3 regions of the Variovorax sp. VNK109 genome follow, and region 3 is predicted to be linked to each of the others. Evidence: predicted binding sites of a transcription regulator. Region 3 holds the regulator's gene; each other region holds the start of a gene.
The links. The regulator sigma-54, encoded in region 3, starts transcription at its own class of promoters, with help from an activator protein. The targets are predictions, from matches to a motif close to TGGCANGNAANCTGCTTT.
Positions count from the first base shown of each region.

Region 1 (4,842 bases), 190 kb from region 3:
TGTCCAGAACGGCACGGCCAAGAAGGGTGACGTGCTGGGGATCGCTCGCATTGCGGCCATCCAGGGAGCGAAGAAGACGAGTGACCTGATTCCGCTTTGCCATCCACTCACGCTCACGCGCGTGGCCGTCGATTTCGAGCTTCTTCCGGAGCCCGTGGCTGCCATTGTCTGCAAGGCCACTGTGGAGACGACCGGCCAAACGGGCGTCGAGATGGAGGCGCTGACCGCGGTGCAGATTGCGCTACTGACCATCTACGACATGTGCAAAGCCATCGACAAGCAGATGCTCATGACAAATGTCCGTCTGCTCGAAAAGCGCGGCGGACGATCGGGCACCTTCACCGCCGACGCTCACTAGCACCCGGCCTATTCGACTTATTTACGCTTTGAGCTGCCCGAGTCCAGCGTCTCCATGCGCGCGATGGCCGGCGCCAGGACTTCCTGCTCAGGCACAGAGAGTTTTGCCCAGATTTCCTCTATCGCTGTTGGCGAAATCTCCTGCAGTCGCCTGAGGTACAAGGCTGCCTCATCCGTCTTGCCGATCATCTGGCTCGCCATTGCGAGGTTCAGCACCGTGAATGGCTGGATGACCGCCGTATGCAAGCGCTTGGTGAGTCGATAGTAAGTCGCCGCATTTTCTGGGGTCACAGCAACGTTGGCAACCGCGGCATAGTCCACGCAATACGTGAAGAGCAGAGTCTTGTAACCCTCCTCCAGATGACTGAGCGCCTGTGCGCTACTCCCTTTGAATACAGGAAGAATTTTGCGATAGTCCCAAGCAACACCGATCAGCAGCACTGCGGCGGCTGCGCCTCCGATCAACAGGCGCTTGAAGTTCGCAGGGTTCGCCTCCTGGATCGCAGAATCGGTGGGTGACGCCGCCAAGCTGCAAAGTGCGCCGAGAAAAAAAGCACAGGGCAACAGGAAATACAGATACCAGAGCGGATACTCCAGAGTGCTATGTACGGCAAAAGCCAGCAGCAGCAAAAAGAGCCCTCGCCCGATGGGATCAAACCAAGCCTTCCGCACTGCCCAGATGACATAAATCAGTATGCCAAGCCAGGCAATGACAAATGGCCCGCCCTGCTCAACGAATATCTGTAGAGCGAGGTTATGAGCGTTCTGCATGTTGACGTCAAAACGGCCTTGCACGTCCTGCAAAAAATACGCGTGTCCTGCACCTCCGGTGCCTACACCTGTCCAGAAATTACTCTGGGCCACCTGGAGCATGCCCATCCAGATTTCCTGGCGGAATGAAGAGAAATTTCCTTGCCCAGGCACCAGTTGAATAGTCGACGTGGGCGCATAAACCTTCCACGACATGGTGGACAGCGCACTGTACAAACCCCATGCCAACGCGTGCGAAATGGTGGCAACTGCGACAAATCTTCTGGAGGGCAAAGACAATCCCTTGCCCGCCCACGCCCCGATGCACACCAGCCAGATCATGACAGCGCCGGTTCTGGAGAGCGACAACGCGCAGGCAGCCCCCAGGAGAATGGCAAAACCGTCTAGCTTCCAGCTTTTCTGCCGCTGTGCAAACAACATGGCTGCACAGATGATGCCGAGAACGAGAAGCAACGAGAAAAGATTGGCCTGCCGCAGGTTGCCAAACACACGTCCGCCAGTCGGGAGACGCACAGCAAGCCATGTCGGCAGCGACAACCCCAGATACTGGGCAAATCCAATGACTGCATTTGCAGTTGCAGCCAGCAGCACGGCCCATGCAACCAGATCAATTGTTGAGAGATTTCTCGTCTTATCGCCTTTGGCCCCCGACTGCCAGCCAGTCTGCCACCCCAGCCATATTGCACCCGCCGCCGAGCTCATATACAGGAGATAAAGATAAGTGCGGCCAGCGTAGGCCGTACGACCCATGAGCTGATTCGCAAGCGCGGCAAGCAGAAGCAAGCCCGGCAGCAACAGCACCAGACGGAGTACCCGTGGTACGTCGGTTCGTCTTGTATGGGTAAGCAACCCATGAGAAACGGACAAGAACAACCACCCTGCTGCAGCTACCCATTCGAGATGAAACGTTGTAAGCGGCCCATCGCTATATGGCAAGAGAAAGCCCGTTGCGACAAGCAGAACGGGAAATGCAGCAGTTACGGATACGCTCATTCTGTCTTACGCAAAAATAAAGAGGCTCCCGGAGGAGCCCCTTTTTCAGGATGCCAGTCTCAATTAGAGACCAAGCACCCGATTAAGCACCAGAACGGCATGCTGCCGGGCGGAACTTATCAACCAGAGTGCCGGTCGTGCAATTCCAAGAAATAGCGCCGCCTGTCGGGGGAACACCTGAGGCAAGAGCTGCGCCGTTGCTTGTCGGAACGATCAAGATCGTCGGCGTTTCGCCGGCTGCTTGCCCACCTGCGCGCGTCGTGTAGGTGACGGTCACCGTGCCCACATCAGGATCGATCGCAATGCTACTCACGTTCGTCGTTGCGGAAGGTGCAGTCCAGCCAGACGCAAAGGGAGCACCGTTAGCAGCGTTTTCAGCCACTGCTGTCTTGGCACCACCAGCCAGCGACAGACCTTCCGTCACACGTGCGCGCACGGTGTAGTCTTGGTAAGCCGGCAGGGCGACGGCGGCCAGAATACCGATGATCGCGACAACGATCATCAGTTCGATCAGGGTAAAACCCTTTTGCATAGAACGCTTCATGAGGAGCTCCTGTTAAAAAAAGTTAGGCTGGGTAACCGGTGCAGATTCTATGCCAGCGCGATGACAGCTTCGAGGCCTGCAATATCGAGAACTATCGCACGCGGAATCGGGACTCGCCTGTCAAAATCGCGCTTGCAGACGACGCCCGATGACAAATTTGTCAGTCACTCGCGTCACTTGATACAAACCTGACGGACCATCTTCAGATCGGTCAGCCCCATCATGATCTTCTCCATGCCGTCCATCTTGAGCGTGCGCATGCCGCCTTCGACGCATTGGGCGAAGAGTTCGGCGACACGGGCACGTTCCTGCACGAGCTTTTTGACGGCGTCGTCGGCAATCAGCAGTTCATGCAGGCCGACGCGACCCTTGTAGCCGCTGTTGCCGCACTTCTCGCAGCCCTTGGAGCGGTAGAAGGTCAGTTTGCCTTCCTTGCCGTAGAGCTTGACCCAGTTCTCGTAGAGCTTGCGGGCTTCACCCGCGTAGTCGGCTTTCCAGGCGCTGGAGTGCCGCAGTTCTTCGGCGTATTCGGCCAGGAAGGTCTTGATTTCTTCCTGATCGGGCACGTAGGCTTCCTTGCAGTCGCACAGCTTCTTGGCCAGGCGCTGCGCGAGGATGCCGAGCAGCGCATCGGCAAAGTTGAACGGGTCCATGCCCATGTCCAGCAGGCGGGTGATGGACTCGGGCGCGGAGTTCGTGTGCAGCGTCGAGAACACCAGGTGGCCCGTGAGCGAGGCTTCCACGCCCATGGACACGGTTTCCTTGTCGCGCGATTCGCCGACCATGATGATGTCCGGGTCGGCACGCAGGAAGGCACGCATGACGAGCGCGAAGTCGATGCCGGCCTTCTTGTTGATCTGCACCTGTCGCAAACCCTTTTGCGTGATTTCGACCGGGTCTTCCGCCGTCCAGATCTTGGTGTCCGGCGTATTCAGGAACTTCAGGATGGAGTGCAGCGTGGTCGTCTTGCCCGAGCCCGTGGGGCCGCAGACATAGAACAGGCCATAGGGCTTGCTGACCGTCTTCTCCAGCCGCTCCTTGTTGTGTGGCGTGAGGCCGAGCTTCTCCAGCGGGATCGGCTCGCCGGCCGCCAGGATACGCATCACCACGTCTTCCACGCCACCGGCAGACGGGATGGTGGCCACACGAAGCTCGATGTCCAGCGGGCCGAACTTCTTGAACTTGATCTTGCCGTCCTGCGGCTTGCGCTTCTCGGAAATGTCCAGGTCGCACATGATCTTCAGGCGCGTGACCATGGCCTGGCGGAAGTGAGACGGCACTTCGATGTACGGCACGAGCGAGCCGTCGATGCGGAAGCGGATGCCGGTCTTGGCCTTGCCCGGCAAGGGCTCGATGTGGATGTCCGAGACCTTCTGGTTGTAGGCGTCGATGATCACCTTGTTCACGAACTTCACCAGTTCGTTGTCGGCCGCCGCGGATTCGAGCGAGTCGTCGCCGCTGCCGGATTCGTCGTCCAGCGGCCCGCCGCCCAGGTCGGCCAGCATCTGGTCGATGGAGCCGCCGGTATCGCCGGTGCTGCCGAACAGCTGGTTCAGCGTTTCGTCGAACTCCTTCTGCGTGGTCACCCGGTAGGTGAACTTGCCCATGCGCGAGAACACCTGCGGCACCACGCGCGAACCGCGCACGGCTTCCGGGTCCAGGCACATGACGACCAGGCCTTCGGGCGAATCCTCCAGCGGCACCCAGCGCTGTTCTTCCAGGAACTCGCGCTTGAGCTGGCCGTGCAGGCCTTCGGAGCGCATGCGCGGCTGCGCCGTTGCGGGCTCATAAGGCACACCGAAGAACTTGGAGAGCGAGGCGCCGATCTGCGCCGCCTTGACGCTGAAGTCGGCCATCAGCACCTGCTCGACCGGCACGCCTTCCTCGCGCGCCTTGAGCACGCAGTCCTGCAGTTCGTCGGAGGTGAGCACACCCTCGGAGATCAGGCCGTCGTACTTGGTGGCCTTGACCATCGCCCCGTCGCTCACGACCTTGCGCGTGCGCTGGCGGATGGCGGTGGCCAGCGTCTTGCACAGTTGCTGCGCGCCATCGACCTCGAGATCGCCGAACGGCTGATCGCTCTTGTTGTTGATGACCTGCATCACGCCGTAGAGCGTGTCGCCGTCCATGATGGGCGCGGCCAGCATCTGCTTGGTGCGGTAGCCCGAGCGCTTGTC
Region 1 covers NZ_JBMSDV010000004.1:206,935-211,776, reverse strand. The annotation lists gene moaC (cyclic pyranopterin monophosphate synthase MoaC) at 1-358, shown strand, start outside; gene ACO2Q9_RS15365 (Wzy polymerase domain-containing protein) at 376-1,929, opposite strand; gene ACO2Q9_RS15360 (pilin) at 2,204-2,665, opposite strand; gene ACO2Q9_RS15355 (ATPase, T2SS/T4P/T4SS family) at 2,839-4,842, opposite strand, start outside.
Region 1: a site for sigma-54 is predicted at 2,703-2,720, ahead of ACO2Q9_RS15360 (pilin). Genes of this name have one in related genera too.

Region 2 (4,842 bases), on a different contig from region 3:
CCCACGCCGCCGATGAGCATCTCCGCCGCCACGATGGCAAGCCACGACAGGCCGACGCCGATACGCAGTCCCGAGAAGATGAAGGGCGCGGCGGCTGGCAGCATGATCTTGGAGAAGTATTCGATGCCATTGAGCCGGATCACCTTCGCCACGTTCCGGTAGTCGTCGGGAATGTTGCGCACACCAATGGACGTGTTGATGATGATCGGCCAGACCGAAGTGATGAAGATCACGAAGATCGCGGAAGGATGGCCGTCGCGGAAGCCCGCCAGCGAGATCGGAAGCCAGGCCAGCGGAGGAACCGTGCGCAGAACCTGGAAGATGGGATCGAGGCCGCGCAATGCCCAGGTCGACTGCCCCACGAGCACACCGAGGCTCACACCGGCCACCACTGCCAGCGCGTAGCCATAGGCGACCCGCTTGAGGCTGGCAAGCAGTTGCCATGCAATGCCGACATCGTTGCCGCCGTTGTCGTAGAACGGGTGGACGATCAGCTCCCAGGTGTCCTGCACGACCTTGCTGGGCGGGGGAAGCGCCGCGCCGGGGCGCGTGCCCCACGCCTCCCAGACGAGCAGCAGGATCGCGAGAATCACGAGGGGCGGGACGATATGGGCCGCGAGCGTGCGCGCCTTCCCCGTCAGCCAGACAGCGGCTTTCGAAGGCTCGTCTGGTGCCGCGAGCCGGATCGGTTCGATGGTTTCTGTGCTGCTCATGGGTGCTCCGTGGATTTGTGGTGCGCGAGCTGTCAGGCGCTCTTGAGGTACTTGATCGACAGGCTGTCGAGGTATTTCTTCGGATTGGCCGGATCGAAGACCTTGCCGTCGAAGAACTTCTCGACACCGCGCGAAGTCGATGCGGGAATGTCCTTGGCCGCGACTCCGAGTTCCTTTGCCGCTTGGCGCCAGATGTCCTCGCGATTGACCTTGGCGATCAGCGCCTTGGTGTCCAGGTTGGGCGGCAGGTAGCCCCAGCGGATGTTTTCCGTGAGGAACCACAGGTCGTGGCTCTGGTACGGATAGCTGGCGTTGTCTTTCCAGAAGCGCATCTGGAACTTGCTGTTGGCCTCGATGCGGCCGGTTCCGTAGTCGAAGTCACCCTTGACGCGGTCGATCACGTCTTCGACGGGAGCGTTGATCCAGCGGCGGCGCGAACAGATCTCCGCAACTTCGGCGCGATTCGCGGGGTCTTCGCACCACATCTGCGCTTCCATGACGGCCTTGAGCAGCGCCTTGGTTGCGTTCGGATTGGCCTGCACGTAGTCGGCCCGCATCGCAAACGCTTTCTCGGGATGGTTCATCCACAGCTCGCTGGTCGTGAGGGCCGTGTAGCCGATTTTCTGGTTGATGAGCTGGCGGTTCCAGGGCTCGCAGACGCAGAACGTGTCCATGCTGCCGACTTTCATGTTGGCCACCATCTGCGCGGGCGGCACCACGATGGTGGTGATGTCCTTGTTCGGGTCGACACCGCCGGCCGCCATCCAGTAGCGGATCCACATGTCGTGGGTGCCGCCGGGGAAAGTCATCGCCGCATTCACGGACTTGCCGGTCTTCACGCGCTTGGCGAGCAGCGCCTTGCCGAAATCTTTGGTATCCAGTCCGACCTTCATGTCCTTGTACTCGTTGCCCACCGAGATGCATTGGCCACCCAGGTTGAGACGGGCCAGGATGTTCATCGGCACCTGGACGTTGTTGGCCGTTGTCGCGCCGGTGCTGATGAGGTAGGGCATCGGTGTGAGGATGTGGGCGCCATCGATGCCCCCGGACTTCGAGCCCAGGACGAGGTTGTCGCGGGTCGTGCCCCATGAAGATTGCTTGAGCACCTCCACCTCGGTCATGCCATGCTTCTTGAAGAAGCCCTTTTCGTCTGCAACGAACAGTGGCGCGGCGTCGGTCAGCGCGATGAAGCCGAGTTTGGCGGCTTTGGTTTCCAGGGACGTGCCTTGCGCTGAAACGATCCCGGGCCACAAGCCGCCGGAGGCGGCTGCACCGGCAGCGGCTTTCAGGACGGAGCGGCGTGTCACGCCGGAGGCGTTGGCGGAAGCGTGGTCTTGCATGTGAACTCCTGATGCGTCGGGTTTTCGAAGTTGAAATAAAAAACGGCGTCCATCTCGCATCTGCTTTCGCAGATGGGAAATGGACGCCGTTGTCCAAACGTAAGCCTTGGAGGGCTTGCGGGCAGACCGCCGTTGGCCTGACCTTGCTGCACTTCAAGCAGAAAATGTGCCAGCAGTTGCCGAGCCTGGCCGCGCCATCGGGATCGTGCGCGCCCGCTGGCCTGTTTCCCCTCTGGAGCACGCGGTTCCGGCGACGTCGAATGGCGGGTCCATCGATTTCCGACCATCCGGTCGGACGGAGCCAAGCTGGTGCGAGCTTGCCGCGCCAGGCACAGCTTTTGTGCGGTGCAGCTAAAGGTATTCCGCCATCGCCAGCACCGATTCGGCCACTTCCACGAGCTTTCGGTTCTGGTTCATGGCGGTCTGGCGCAGCATCTTGAACGCTTCTTCCTCGCTGAGCTTGCGGGTCGCCATCAGCAGGCCCTTGGCGCGCTCGACCACCTTGCGTTCATTGAGCGCGGCGCGCACGGTCTCGAGCTCGTCGCTCATCGATTGCAGGCGGCGCGACTGTTCCTGCACCATGCCCAGTACCGAGCGCTCGAGGTGGCGGCCGTACTGCGCCGGATCGCCCGGACTCGCCGCGCCGGCTTCGCGCGACAACGCGTCGAGGATGGCCTGCTGGTCGCGCAACTCGGCGCGGGCCTGCGCGATCTTGCGTTCGCTCAGCATGCGCAGGTGGGCGGCGAGCAGGTCTTCCACCATCTTCATCGCATCGATGCGGCGGGTGCAGCAGTCATACCATTTCTGGCTCAGGTCGGTGTCGAATGCGCCGCGCGCATTGAGCGTGGTGCCGATGCGGCGCATGCGCTCGAGCTCGGCCATGGTCTCGCCGCTCTCGCTGGCGCGCCAGGAGGCCAGCACTTCTGCATCGGAGAAGTCGGTGAAGACATCGAAGCAGCCCTCCTGCGACGCGATGAGGTGCAGCCATTGCTGCTGCTGTGCGGCATCCGCATGGCCAGAAGCGAAGACGAAGGCACCGAAGGCGCGTTCCTGCCCGGCGAATTCCTTGCCCTGCATGAAGTTGAACAGCGCCACCAGCGCGCGCGAGATTTCCGGGTCGGTCGCGCTGTCGGCCGCTTCGAACACCACGGCCAGCAAACCGGCGATGAGGCGCACGAAGGCGGCGGTGGATTCTTCGGGCGGCAACGCCATGGTGCTGATGCGCTGTCGCAGGCCGGGCAGGGCGTCGAGCCCGTGCAGCACGAAGGCAATGCGGCTGAACAGGCGTGAGCCGTTGTAGGCGCGATAGGCGTCGGTGTCCAGCGCGTCGAAGTGTTCGCGCACCCGTTGTTCGACCTCGTCGCACTCGGCGATCTGCTGGCGGCGCTGGTCCCCGAAGCGGCTGCCGTGTGTGCCCAGGAAGATGTTGGAGATGCCGCGCTCGCGCTGCAACGCATGGATGAGGCGGCCGATCACGTTGACCAGCTCGCTGGTCTTGGCGAGCTGTTCGAGTTCGCCGATCTCGCTCTGGCGGGCGGCGACAAGGAAGCTGAGTCCGGATTTCATCGTGGGCGCTTGTGGTGCACCCGCAGCAGCAACAACCATGCCGCCAGCGTGGCGCGTGGGCACTTTACACTCGGACGCATGCTTGTCCTGGGAATCGAATCGTCGTGTGACGAAACCGGCGTGGCGCTGGTGGAGTCCGGCGGCACCGGGTTGCCGCGCCTGCTGGCGCACGGGCTGCACAGCCAGATCCGGATGCATCAGGCTTACGGCGGCGTGGTGCCGGAGCTGGCCAGCCGCGACCACATCCGCCGCGTACTGCCACTGGCATCGCAGGTACTGCGCGATGCGGATCGGCCGTTGAGTGATGTCGATGTCGTCGCGTACACGCGAGGCCCCGGTCTCGCGGGCGCATTGCTCGTGGGTGCGGGCGTTGCGTGTGCCCTGGGCGCGGCGATCGACAAACCCGTGCTTGGCGTGCATCACCTCGAGGGCCATCTGCTTTCGCCGTTCCTGAGCGCGGACGCGCCCGGGTTCCCGTTCGTCGCGCTGCTGGTGTCCGGCGGGCACACGCAGCTCATGCGTGTGGACGGTGTGGGTCGCTACGAATTGCTGGGCGAAACCATCGACGACGCTGCGGGCGAAGCCTTCGACAAGTCGGCCAAGCTCATGGGGCTGGGCTATCCGGGCGGGCCTGCGCTTTCGCGCCTGGCGCAGCAGGGCGATGCGACGGCATTCAAACTGCCGCGCCCGTTGCTGCACAGCGGCGATCTCGATTTCTCGTTCGCGGGCTTGAAGACTGCCGTGCTCACGCAGGCGAAGAAACTGGGCGAAGAACTCGAGCTGCGCAAGGCGGATCTGGCTGCATCCACCGAAGCTGCGATCGTCGAGGTGTTGCTGAAGAAATCCGTCGCCGCACTGCACGAAACCGGGCTCAAGCGTCTGGTGGTTGCCGGTGGTGTCGGCGCCAACCGCCTGTTGCGCGAACAGCTGAATGCCGAATGCCGCAAGCGCGGCGTACGCGTGCACTACCCGGAACTCGACCTGTGTACCGACAACGGCGCGATGATCGCCATGGCTGCGGCCATGCGCCTGGACGCGCAAAAAGAATCGGCCAGCCGCCTGTACGCCTTCGACGTCAGGCCGCGCTGGCCGCTGGCGGAACTGTCGTCCGCCTGAGTTGCCGGACCCGCTGCGCTGGATGGGCGGCGGGCCGGCGTCTTCCTCGTTGCAGTGATTGCAGTGTTATTGCACGGTCAGTTGGGTGACGTTGCTCACCGGCGCCT
Region 2 covers NZ_JBMSDV010000001.1:391,587-396,428, reverse strand. The annotation lists gene ntrB (nitrate ABC transporter permease) at 1-713, opposite strand, end outside; gene ACO2Q9_RS01840 (CmpA/NrtA family ABC transporter substrate-binding protein) at 746-2,053, opposite strand; gene ACO2Q9_RS01835 (nitrate- and nitrite sensing domain-containing protein) at 2,405-3,619, opposite strand; gene tsaD (tRNA (adenosine(37)-N6)-threonylcarbamoyltransferase complex transferase subunit TsaD) at 3,698-4,735, shown strand; gene ACO2Q9_RS01825 (Hsp20/alpha crystallin family protein) at 4,802-4,842, opposite strand, start outside.
Region 2: a site for sigma-54 is predicted at 2,208-2,225, ahead of ACO2Q9_RS01840 (CmpA/NrtA family ABC transporter substrate-binding protein). Genes of this name have one in related genera too.

Region 3 (4,842 bases):
CGTACCGCTGCCGCAGCACGGGTCGTACAGCGGGACGGTTGCGTCCCAGCCGCTGGCGGCGATCATCGCAGCGGCCAGCGTTTCCTTGAGCGGTGCGTCGCCCTTGTCCTCGCGCCAGCCACGCTTGAAGAGCGGCTCGCCGGAGGTGTCGATATAGAGCGTGACTTCGTCCTGCGTGAGGTGCGCATAGACGCGCACGTCGGGCCATTGCGTCTCCACGCTCGGGCGCACGCCGCCGCGATCGCGGAAGCGGTCGGCGATGGCGTCCTTCACGGTGAGCGCGGCAAAGTTCAGGCTCTTGAGCGGGCTGTTCTGCGCGGTGATCTCGACCTTGAAGGTCTGGCGCGGCGTGAACCAGATCTCCCATGCGACGCTGGCAGCGGCGGCATAGATGTCCTTCTCTTCTCGGTAGCCGCCATGCGCCAGCTGGATCAGCACGCGCATGGCCAGGCGGCTGTGCAGGTTGAGCGCGAGCGCGTCGCGCCACGAGCCGGACAGCAGCACGCCACCGCGTCGCTTGCGCACGTCTTCCGGCGCAGCGCCTGTGATGCGCAGCACTTCGTCGGCGAGGAAGTCTTCCACGCCGGCGGCGCAGGGCAGGAACAATCGGAGCTGGTTCACAGGGACTTGCGGAGGTTGGCGGGCGCGATGCGCAGCGCCTCGCGGTATTTGGCGACGGTGCGGCGCGCGCACTCGATGCCCTGTTCCTTGAGCATTTCGGAAATCTGGTTGTCCGACAGCGGCTTCTTCTGGCTCTCGGCACTCACGAACTGCTTGATGAGCGCGCGCACTGCCGTGCTGGATGCATTGCCGCCGGTCTCGGTGCCGAGCGCGGAACCGAAGAAATACTTGAGCTCGAAGGTGCCATAGGGCGTGGCCATGTACTTGGCCGTGGTCACGCGCGAGATGGTGGACTCGTGAAGGCCGAGTTCGTCGGCGATCTCGCGCAGCACCAGCGGGCGCATGGCGAGCTCGCCGTGCACGAAGAAATTCTTCTGGCGCTCCACGATGGCGTTGGACACGCGCAGGATGGTGTCGAAGCGCTGCTGGATGTTCTTGATGAACCAGCGCGCCTCCTGCAGCCGCTGCTGCAGCGCCTGGTGGCCCTCGCCCTTGTGCGACTTCAGCGCGCCGGCATAGATGTCGTGCACACGCAGGCGCGGCATGACGTCGGCGTTGAGCTGCACGCGAAAGCGCATCGATGCGCCCCGGCCCGACTTCACGACGATGACGTCCGGCACGACGATGTTGCGCTCCACGTTCACGAAGCGGCGGCCGGGCTTGGGTTCGAGCCGCCCGATGAGCGTCATCGCGGCCTTCACCACGGCTTCGGACTCGTTGCAGATCTGGCACAGGCGCTTGATGTCGCGCCGCGCCATCAGCTCCAGCGGCTGACCGCAAATGCGCAGCGCGGCAGCGCGCACGGCGGGCTCGGCGTCTTCGTCGGTGAGCGCGCGGATCTGCAGCGACAGGCATTCAGGCAGGTTGCGTGCACCCACGCCGACCGGCTCCATGCTGTGCAGCAGGTGCAGCGCCATGGTGAAGCGCCCGACAAGTTCTTCGGCCTGTTCGAGATCGTCACCGGCCAGGCTCACCGCCAGCGCGTCGATCGAATCCTCCAGATAGCCGTCGTCGTTGAGCGACTCGATGAGGAAGCGCAGCGCCGCACGGTCCACCTCGCTCAGGCGCAACGACCGTGTCTGGGCATGCAGATAGGCCTGCAGCGACTCGTGCTCACGCGCGAGTTCGGTGGCGTCCATCGCGTCGTCGCCATCGAGGTTGTTCTTGCGGGCAGGCGCGTCGCCGCCCCACTCGGTGTCGTCCACCACGATCTCGGTGCTGCCGTCGCCTTCCCAGCTGTCGGCGAGTTCGGCCGCAGGGTCGGCCGGCGCGGCTTCATCGGACACGTGGTCGGACGCCGCATCGCTCCCGTGGTCTGAGCCGTCGTAGTCGGAGCCCGCATCATCCCGCACGCGGGTCGTCTCCAGTTGCGCGGCCGCCATGTCCTCGCCCGGATGGTCTTCGACCTCCATCTCGAGGAACGGGTTCTCGTCGAGCATCTGCTCGACTTCCTGGCTGAGTTCGAGCGTCGACAGCTGGAGCAGGCGGATCGATTGCTGCAGCTGGGGCGTGAGCGCCAGATGCTGCGATACGCGTAGAGAAAGACCCTGCTTCATGACGGAACCCGAAGACGCGGCGAAAGCGCCGTCACATCCGGAAGTGCTCGCCGAGGTACACCCGGCGCACTTCGGCGTTGTCCACGATTTCCGACGGCGTGCCCTGCGCGAGCACATGGCCGTCGCTGATGATGAACGCATGGTCACAGATGCCCAGCGTCTCGCGCACGTTGTGGTCGGTGATCAGCACACCGATGCCGCGCGACTTGAGGAAGCCCACGATGCGCTGGATCTCGATCACCGCGATCGGGTCGATGCCGGCGAACGGCTCGTCCAGAAGGATGAACCGCGGCTGCGTGGCCAGTGCCCGCGCGATTTCCACCCGGCGTCGTTCGCCGCCCGAGAGCGCAAGCGCGGGCGAGTCGCGCAGGTGGTCGACGCGCAGGTCCTGCAGCAGGGTGTCCAGCCGCTTGTTGATCTCGGCGCGGGACAGTGACTTGCCCGCGTCAGGCCCATCCTGGTATTGCTGCAACTCCAGCACGGCGCGCACGTTCTCTTCCACCGTCAGCTTGCGGAAGATCGACGCCTCCTGCGGCAGGTACGACAGGCCCATGCGCGAGCGGCGGTGGATCGGCATGTCGGTGACGGGCTGGCCGTCGATGCTGATGGCGCCCGCGTCGGCACGCACCAGCCCGACGATCATGTAGAAGGACGTGGTCTTGCCCGCGCCGTTGGGCCCGAGGAGCCCGACGACTTCGCCCTTCTGCACCGACAGCGACACATCCTTCACGACCTTGCGGCTGCCGTAAGCCTTCTGGAGATGGCGCGCCTCGAGACGGCCTGCCGCCGGTCCGGCCGGTGCGGCCGATACGGCAATGGCCGAGGGGGTTGCGGGTACTGCGATATCGGGCACGTTCGACGTCACTTCTTTTCGCCGCCCAGCGTGGTGCTGGGGCGCAGCGGCGCAGATCCCGGACCAGCCGGTGTGGCCGGCGCTGTCGCACCCGGATCCGAGGCCGCGCTTCGCGGCGTCAGCATGGCGCGGACGCGGCCGCCCGGCGCAGGCGCAGTTCCCTGCTGGGCAGGCACGCCGTTGATGGTGAACACATCGCCGCCGTTGTCGTAGGTGATGATGTTGCCGGTCATCTCGTCGTTCATGGTCGCACCACGGTAGCGGCGCAGTTCGGCCCGGCGGATGAATTTGACGTTGTCGGCCTTGCTGTTGTATTCGATGACTTCGGACTCGCCTTCGATGTATTCGTCCAGGTTGTCGCGCTTCTGGCGGTAGTAGGCGAGCTTGCCGGGTTCGGCCGTCACCACGCCGTACTGGTAGCCCTCAGGGTCCTGCCGGACCTCGACGCGGGCGCCCCGGATGATGATCGTGCCCTTGGTCAGGACCACGTTGCCGGTGAAGACGCTGGTCTGCTTCAGGTCGTCGTAGCGAAGCGAGTCGGCCTCGATGTTCATCGGCTTGTCGCGGTCGGCCTTCTCGGCGTGGGCAGTGCCCCAAATCAGGGCAAAAGCGGCGATCAGCGAGGGAATGAGGGTGTTTTTCATAAAGGCACGAAACTTGCTGGGGATTGTATCCCCCAAACTTGGACGTGCCCAAAGAAAAGCCCACCGTGAAGGCGGGCTGTTCGTGGGAAACCGTGCGCTCCGCGCGCCGGCTGGCGCAGTCAGCGGCCCTTGCGGACTTCGCCGACGAGGTAGTCGACGACCTGCAGCGCGTTGCCCATGTTTCCTGCCATGGTGCCATCGGTGTAGAACCGGCCGGCCACGCCCATCGACGGGACGCCCTGCACCTTGAAGGCGTTCTGCAGTTGCGTGCCGCGCGCGGCCTTGCTGACCACGGTGAACGAATTGAACAGCTCGAGGAACCTGGCCTTGTCCAGCCCCTGGCTTTCGGCCCAGGCAACGATGCCTTCCTGGCGGGTCAATTGCTTCTTCTCGGCATGGATGGCCATGAAGACCTTCTTGTGCAGTTCGGGCAGCTTGCCCATGGCCTCGAGCGTGTAGAACAGCTTCTGCTGCGGCACGAAGTCGTCGCGGAAGGCCACCGGCACGCGGCGGATGTGCACATCGGCCGGCTGGCGCTGGATCCAGGCCTCGAGCATGGGCTCGAAAGCATTGCAGTGGGGGCAGCTGTACCAGAAGAATTCGATCACCTCGACCTTGCCGGGAGGCGCCTCGACCGGCGCGGCCTTCTCGAGCGGCCGGTATTCGGTGCCGCGCTGGGGCTGGGCGTGGACGGCCGGGGTGGCCAGGGTGGCGGCAGCCATGGTGGAAGCGGCGGCCAGCGAAAAATCACGACGTTTCATCAATCAACTCTCCTGTCTGCGTTACAGAGACGGACGGCGCAAGGGAAGTTCCCGCCGTCTGCCCGGCAACCGGAACCGTTCAGCGCTGCACGCGCACGATCGCGGCTTCATTGCCCGCGACTTCCAGCCGTTCCTTCATGCGATCGGCATCTTCCTTGCGCTCGAACGGGCCCGTGCGCACACGGAAGACGGTGCGTCCCGATTGCTCACGTTCGGTGACCTTGGCTTCGACACCCATGAGCGAAAGCTTCGCGCGCTGGGACTCGGCGTCATCGGCCGTGCGGAAGGCACCGGCCTGCACGAAGTAAAGGAACGGATCAGCGGTTGCAGCACCGGCCTTCGCCTTGGCCAGATCGCCCAGCGGATCGCCGGACGCGGACTTGCCCGCAGGTGCAGGTGCGTTGCCC
Region 3 covers NZ_JBMSDV010000004.1:400,565-405,406, reverse strand. The annotation lists gene ACO2Q9_RS16255 (THUMP domain-containing class I SAM-dependent RNA methyltransferase) at 1-621, opposite strand, end outside; gene ACO2Q9_RS16250 (RNA polymerase factor sigma-54) at 618-2,177, opposite strand; gene lptB (LPS export ABC transporter ATP-binding protein) at 2,209-2,994, opposite strand; gene lptA (lipopolysaccharide transport periplasmic protein LptA) at 3,039-3,674, opposite strand; gene ACO2Q9_RS16235 (thiol:disulfide interchange protein DsbA/DsbL) at 3,794-4,435, opposite strand; gene ACO2Q9_RS16230 (SPOR domain-containing protein) at 4,515-4,842, opposite strand, start outside.